Regions from separate parts of the Streptomonospora nanhaiensis genome, predicted to be linked through region 1. Evidence: predicted binding sites of a transcription regulator. Region 1 holds the regulator's gene; each other region holds the start of a gene.

Evidence for each region. Region 1 encodes HrcA, which represses chaperone genes, less so after heat shock. Its sites were predicted from a motif close to TTGGCACTCTCNNNNNGAGAGTGCCAA; they were not measured.
Region 2: groES (co-chaperone GroES) is a predicted target of HrcA. The motif match lies at 1,510-1,536, and genes of this name have one in related genera.
Region 3: groL (chaperonin GroEL) is a predicted target of HrcA. The motif match lies at 822-848, and genes of this name have one in related genera.

The regions. Positions count from the first base shown of each region.
Region 1 covers NZ_JACCFO010000001.1:1,942,574-1,944,836, reverse strand. The annotation lists gene HNR12_RS08370 (DUF3097 family protein) at 1-139, opposite strand, end outside; gene hrcA (heat-inducible transcriptional repressor HrcA) at 402-1,415, shown strand; gene dnaJ (molecular chaperone DnaJ) at 1,416-2,263, shown strand, end outside.
Region 2 covers NZ_JACCFO010000001.1:4,328,236-4,330,498, reverse strand. The annotation lists gene groL (chaperonin GroEL) at 1-975, opposite strand, end outside; gene groES (co-chaperone GroES) at 1,093-1,404, opposite strand; gene HNR12_RS19150 (class I SAM-dependent methyltransferase) at 1,598-2,263, shown strand, end outside.
Region 3 covers NZ_JACCFO010000001.1:3,483,806-3,486,068, reverse strand. The annotation lists gene thrC (threonine synthase) at 1-311, shown strand, start outside; gene HNR12_RS15115 (MoaD/ThiS family protein) at 393-671, shown strand; gene groL (chaperonin GroEL) at 1,015-2,263, shown strand, end outside.

The DNA of each region.
Region 1 (2,263 bases):
CGCCGCAGAACCCCTCGTCGGCGGACTCCAGCACCAGGCCGTGCTCCAGGGGGACCTCGCGCACGGCGCCCTTGCGGGGCCGGCGCCAGTCACCGGCCAGGACGTCGCGGCCGTACCTCTTGCCCGAGTCGGTATGCACGGCGGGGATTGTAGCGGCGCGGTGCGTTCCCACCCGGGTCCGCGCCGCGGCCGCGCGGCACGCGGCGGGGCCGCGCGCCGGTCCCCGGCCTGGTCAGGACCCCGTGTGCGGGGAAAGAGGGGCTGCGCTGGCCCGGCTCCCGCGCCCGGGCGCGTCGCGCGGTGCGCCCGGGCGCCCGCCCTCGCGGTGCCCGTTCCGCGCCGACCTTGCGCAACGGCATAGAATTAGCACTTAGGACCATGGAGTGCCAGGAGGTGAGCGCGTGCTTGACGACCGCAAGCTCGCGGTGCTTCGTGCCATCGTCGAGGACTACGTGGCGACCAAGGAGCCCGTGGGCTCCAAGGCCCTCGCCGACCGCCATACCCTTGGCGTCTCTCCCGCGACCATCCGCAACGACATGGTGGCGCTGGAGGAGGAGGGCTACATCACCCAGCCGCACACCAGCGCCGGGCGGGTGCCCACCGACAAGGGCTACCGCCTCTTCGTCGACCGGCTGTCCACCGTCAAGCCGCTGTCGAGCGCCGAGCGCCGCGCCATCGAGACCTTCCTCGGCGGCGCCGTCGACCTCGACGAGATCGTGGCCCGCACGGTGCGGCTGCTGGCGCAGCTCACCCGGCAGGTCGCCGTGGTCCAGTACCCCTCCCTCACCCGTTCCGCCGTGCAGCACGTCGAACTCGTGCCGCTGGCGGCCCAGCGTGTGATGATGGTGCTGATCACCGACACCGGCCGGGTGGAGCAGCGGGTGATCGACGGCCTCGACCGCGTCGGCGGCGACGCGGTCGAGACCCTGCGCCAGATGCTCAACCGGGCGCTGGTCGGCAAGTGGCTCACCGACGTCCCCGTGGCCGTCGAGGACCTCCCCGCCCAGCTCCCGCCCGACGACCGCCCGCTGGCGGCGGCCGTGCTGTCGGTGCTGCTGGAGAGCCTGGTCGAACGCCACGACGAGAAGATCGTCCTCGGGGGCACGGCCAACCTCGCCGCGATGGACTTCTCGGCCAGCCTGCGCGACGTGCTGGAGGCCCTGGAAGAAAACGTCGTCCTGCTCCGTTTGCTGGGGGAGATGGGCGACGCCCCCATGCTGACGGTGCGCATCGGCGCTGAGAACTCGCACGAGGGCTTCAAGTCCACATCGATCGTGTCGGCGGGCTACGGCATCGGCGACCAGCCGCTCGCCAAGCTCGGTGTGGTGGGTCCGACCCGGATGGATTACCCAGGAACGATGGGAGCGGTACGCGCTGTGGCTCGGTACCTCGGACAGATACTTGCGGGGCGGTAAGTGGCGAGAGACTACTACGCGATCCTTGGCGTGCGGCGCGACGCCTCCAAGGACGAGATCAAGAAGGCGTACCGGCGGCTCGCCCGCGAACTGCACCCCGACGTCAACCCGGACCCCGCCACCCAGGAGCGCTTCAAGGAAGTGACCCAGGCCTACGAGGTCCTCTCCGACGAGAACAAGCGCCGCATGTTCGACATGGGCGCCGACCCGTTCGCCCCCGGCGGCGGCGGTGCGGGCGGCCCGGGCGGCTTCGGCGCGGCGGGCTTCCCCTTCGACGACCTGATGAGCGCGTTCTTCGGCGGCCAGGCCGGCGGCGGGCGGGGCGCGCGCGACCGCGTGCGGCGCGGGCGCAGCATCAAGGTCCGCATCGAACTCGACCTCGCCGAGACCGCGTTCGGCGTGACCAAGGACGTCACCTTCCCCACGGCGGTGCTGTGCACCACCTGCCAGGGCGAGGGCACGGCCAAGGGCACCCACCGCAAGATTTGCGACATGTGCCAGGGCCGCGGCGAGGTCTCCCAGGTCACCCGGTCGTTCCTCGGCCAGGTCATGACCACCCGGCCCTGTCCGCAGTGCTCGGGCCAGGGCACCGTCATCACCGACCCCTGCCCCGACTGCGCCGGCGAGGGCCGCGTGCGCGAGAAGGTCACCCGCAAGGTGCAGATCCCGGCGGGGGTCGAGGACGGCACCCAGATCCAGCTGGCCGGCGAGGGCGAGGTCGGACCCAACGGCGGCCCGCGCGGCGACATCTTCCTGGAGATCGTGCAGCGCCCGCACCCGATCTTCGAGCGGCGCGGCGACGACCTGCACTGCACCATCACCGTGCCGATGACCGCCGCCGCGCTGGG
Region 2 (2,263 bases), 2.4 Mb from region 1:
CTTGGTGACGGTGATGCGGCGGGCGCTGCCCAGGACGTCCAGCTCGGCGTTCTCCAGGGTCAGGCCGACCTCCTCGGCGATGACCTGGCCGCCGGTGAGGGTGGCGATGTCCTGCAGCATCGCCTTGCGGCGCTCGCCGAAGCCGGGGGCCTTGACGGCGACCACGCTCAGCGCGCCGCGGATCTTGTTGAGGACCAGCGCGCCCAGCGCGTCGCCCTCGATGTCCTCGGCGATGATGAGCAGCGGCTTCTTGGTCTGGACGACCTTCTCCAGCAGCGGCAGCAGCTCGTTGAGCGAGGAGATCTTGCCCTGGTTGATCAGGATGAGGGCGTCCTCAAGCACCGCCTCCTGGCGGTCGCCGTCGGTGACGAAGTAGGGCGAGACATAGCCCTTGTCGAACTGGAGGCCCTCGGTGAAGTCGAGGTCCAGGCCCATGGTGGGGGCCTCCTCGACGGTGATCACGCCGTCCTTGCCGACCTTGTCGAACGCCTCGGCGATCAGGTCGCCGATGGCGGAGTCCTGGGCGGAGTTGGTGGCGACGTAGGCGATGTCGGCGCGCTCGCCGACCTCGCGGGCGCGCTCGACCAGGATCTCGCCGACCTTCTGGGCGGCGGCGTCGATGCCCTTCTTCAGGGACATCGGCGAGGCGCCGGAGGCCACGCTGCGCAGGCCCTCGCGGACCAGCGCCTGGGCGAGCACGGTGGCGGTGGTGGTGCCGTCGCCCGCCGCGTCGTTGGTCTTGGTGGCGACCTCCTTGACGAGCTGGGCGCCCAGGTTCTCGTAGGGGTCCTCAAGCTCGACCTCACGCGCGACGGTCACACCGTCGTTGGTGATCGTGGGGGCGCCGAACTTCTTGTCGATGACGACGTTGCGCCCGCGCGGGCCCAGCGTCACCTTGACGGAGTTCGCGAGGCGGTCGACGCCGCGCTCCAGGGCGCGCCGCGCGTCGTCCCGGAATTCCAGAATCTTGGGCATGTGGGTCTTCCTCAATCCGTACAGGTACGGCGGACATGAAAACCGCCCCGCCCGGCAGGGCGCCGGCCGGGGCGGGAGGTGTCGGCGTCGCGGATACCGCGCGCGGGCCGAGGAGAACTACTTCTCGACGACCGCGAGCAGGTCGCGGGCGGAGAGGACGAGGTACTCCTCGTTGTTGTACTTGACCTCGGTGCCGCCGTACTTGCTGTACAGCACGATGTCGCCGACCTTGACGTCCAGCGGGATGCGCTTCTCGCCGTCCTCGTCCCAGCGGCCGGGACCCACCGCCAGGACCTCGCCCTCCTGCGGCTTCTCCTTGGCGGTGTCGGGGATGACGAGGCCGGAGGCGGTGGTCTGCTCGGCCTCAAGCGTCTTGACGACAACGCGGTCCTCAAGCGGCTTAAGCACAGTCTTGGTGGCGGTCGACACGGTTGTGACCTCCCCCTTCAGGTTCGAGGATTCGAAACGGCATGCTTGGTAAAGGGGCGAGCACGGCGGCCTGCCGTCGCGGGTGCCAGACCGGCCTCGTCGCGATTAGCACTCTACCCTTGAGAGTGCCAGTACTGAACATTAGCCGGGCCCATAGTGCCCGTCAAACAACAGGTCACGGGGGAACATGTCGGTGTCCAGCGGGCGAACCACGCCCGACTCGGTGTTCCGCGCGCTGCTCTCTCCGGCGGGTCGCCGGGTCCTCCGGGCGGCCGATCCCGACGAGGTCGCCGCCGACCCCCTGAAGGCCGCCACGGCGCTGCGCGCGGTGGCCGAGGAGGCGGCGGCCGAGGCCGCGGCCGAGGGCGCGCCCCCGGTGCCCGCCGACGCGCTGGCCGGCGCCGCGCTGACCCAGGCGCGGCTGCGCGGCCGGGCCCGGGAGAAGTTCGGCGCCCGCGCCGGGCGGATGTACTTCACCCCCCAGGGCCTGGAGCAGGCCACCAGGTCGCCCGTCGCGGCCTACCGCGCCCGCCGGCTCGCCGCGGCGCTGCCGCCGGGCGCGCGCGTGGCCGACCTGTGCTGCGGGATCGGCGCGGACATGATCGCCATGGCGGAGGCCGGCCTGCGCGTCGAGGGCGTCGACGCCGACCCGCTGACCGCGGCCGTGGCGGCGGCCAACCTCGCCGAACTGGACCTGGCCGAACGCGCGCGGGCGCGCGTGGGCGACGCCGCCGTCGACACCCGCGCCTTCGACGCCGTCTTCTGCGACCCCGCGCGGCGCAACGCGCGCGGCCGGGTCTTCGACCCCGCCGCCTACTCCCCGCCGTGGTCGGCGGTCCTGGCGGCGGCGGCCGGCGCG
Region 3 (2,263 bases), 1.5 Mb from region 1:
CGGCAGACGGCCCCTACGTGCTCGACATCTGCCGCCGCACCGGCGGCGCGGTGGCGCACGTGGACGACGCCGCGGTGGTCGACTCCATCGCGCTGCTGGCCCGCACCGAGGGCGTGTTCGCCGAGACCGCCGGGGGTGTCACCACCGGCGTGCTGCGCAAGCTGCTGGCCGAGGGCGCGCTGGACCCCCAGGCCGAGACCGTGGTGCTCAACACCGGCGACGGCCTGAAGACCCTCAACGCGGTCGAGGCCGGGGTCACCGCCACCATCAAGCCGTCGCTGGACGTCTTCAAGGCCGCCGGGCTGGTCTAGCCGCCGGCCGCCGGCCGCCGGCGGCCCCGCACGCCGCACGCCACACCGCACGAGCGAAAGAGTCAAGGAGCACACCGCCCCATGAGCGTCAGCGTCCGCGTCCCCACCATCCTGCGCACCTACACCAAGGACGCCGCCGAGGTCACCGCCGAAGGCGAGACCGTCCAGGAGGTCCTGGCCGACCTCGACGCCAACTACCCGGGCATCCGGGCGCGCATCGTGGACGACTCCGGCAGGATCCGCCGGTTCGTCAACGTCTACGTCGGCGACGAGGACGTCCGCTTCGCCCAGGGCCTGGACACCCCCACGGTGTCCGGGTCGCAGGTCTCCATCATCCCGGCGGTGGCCGGAGGCTGCTGACCGCTGTTTCCCGGCCCGCGTCCCCGCTTTCGGCAGCGGTCGGGCGCGGGCCGCGGCATGTCCGGTGAGCAGGGCGGGGAAGGGCGGCGAACGGGGCGGGACCGGCGGGTTGACCTGCGGGTAGCCCGCTGGGGAAAACCGCGCGAGGCGTTTGCACTCGCCTAGGGAGAGTGCTAAAAAGGGGATCGTTAGCACTCATGGATCGCGAGTGCTAATCCTGGTTCGAGGCGATGAGACCGCACCCGACGGCAGCGGGGTTGCCGGCCCGGGAGCGGTCGTCCGTCGCGGGCGTCGGCTCGTACCACTTCGCGTATCAGCCCGGTCCCGGGAGGACAAGAAGTCTATGGCAGCCAAACTGATCGCGTTCGACGAAGAGGCCCGTCGCGGCCTTGAGCGCGGTATGAACCAGCTCGCTGACGCCGTCAAGGTCACGCTCGGCCCCAAGGGCCGCAACGTCGTTCTGGAGAAGAAGTGGGGCGCCCCCACCATCACCAACGACGGTGTCTCCATCGCCAAGGAGATCGAGCTCGAGGACCCGTGGGAGAAGATCGGCGCCGAGCTCGTCAAGGAGGTCGCCAAGAAGACCGACGACGTCGCGGGTGACGGCACCACCACCGCCACCGTGCTGGCCCAGGCCCTGGTCCGCGAGGGCCTGCGCAACGTCGCCGCCGGCGCCAACCCCGTCGGCCTCAAGCGGGGCATCGACGCCGCCGTGACCCGCATCAGCGAGGAGCTGGCGAACCTCTCCAAGGACGTCGAGACCAAGGAGCAGATCGCCTCCACCGCCTCGATCTCCGCCGGCGACGTCCAGATCGGCGAGGCCATCGCCGAGGCCATGGACAAGGTCGGCAAGGAAGGCGTCATCACCGTCGAGGAGGGCCAGACCTTCGGGCTGGAGCTGGAGCTCGCCGAGGGTATGCGCTTCGACAAGGGCTACATCTCGCCCTACTTCGCCACCGACCTGGAGCGCATGGAGACCGTCCTTGAGGACCCCTACATCCTCATCGCGAACTCCAAGATCTCCAACAACAACGAGTTCCTGCCGATCGTCGAGAAGGTCCTGCAGGCCGGCCGCCCGCTGGTGGTCATCGCCGAGGACGTCGAGGGCGGCGCGCTGCAGACCCTCGTCGTGAACAAGATCCGCGGCACCTTCAAGTCCGTGGCCGTCAAGGCCCCGGGCTTCGGCGACCGCCGCAAGGCCCAGCTCGAGGACATCGCCGTCCTGACCGGCGGCCAGGTCATCACCGAAGAGGTGGGCCTGAAGCTGGAGAACACCGAGCTGGACATGCTCGGCCGCGCCCGCAAGGTGGTCGTCACCAAGGACGAGACCACCATCGTGGACGGCTCCGGTGACGCCACCGCCATCTCCGGCCGGGTCAACGAGATCCGCAACGAGATCGAGCGCACCGACTCCGACTACGACCGCGAGAAGCTGCAGGAGCGCCTGGCCCGCCTGGCCGGCGGTGTGGCGGTCATCAAGGCCGGCGCCGCCACCGAGGTCGAGCTGAAGGAGCGCAAGCACCGCATCGAGGACGCGGTCCGCAACGCCAAGGCCGCCGTCGAGGAGGGCATCCTGCCCGGTGGCGGTGTCG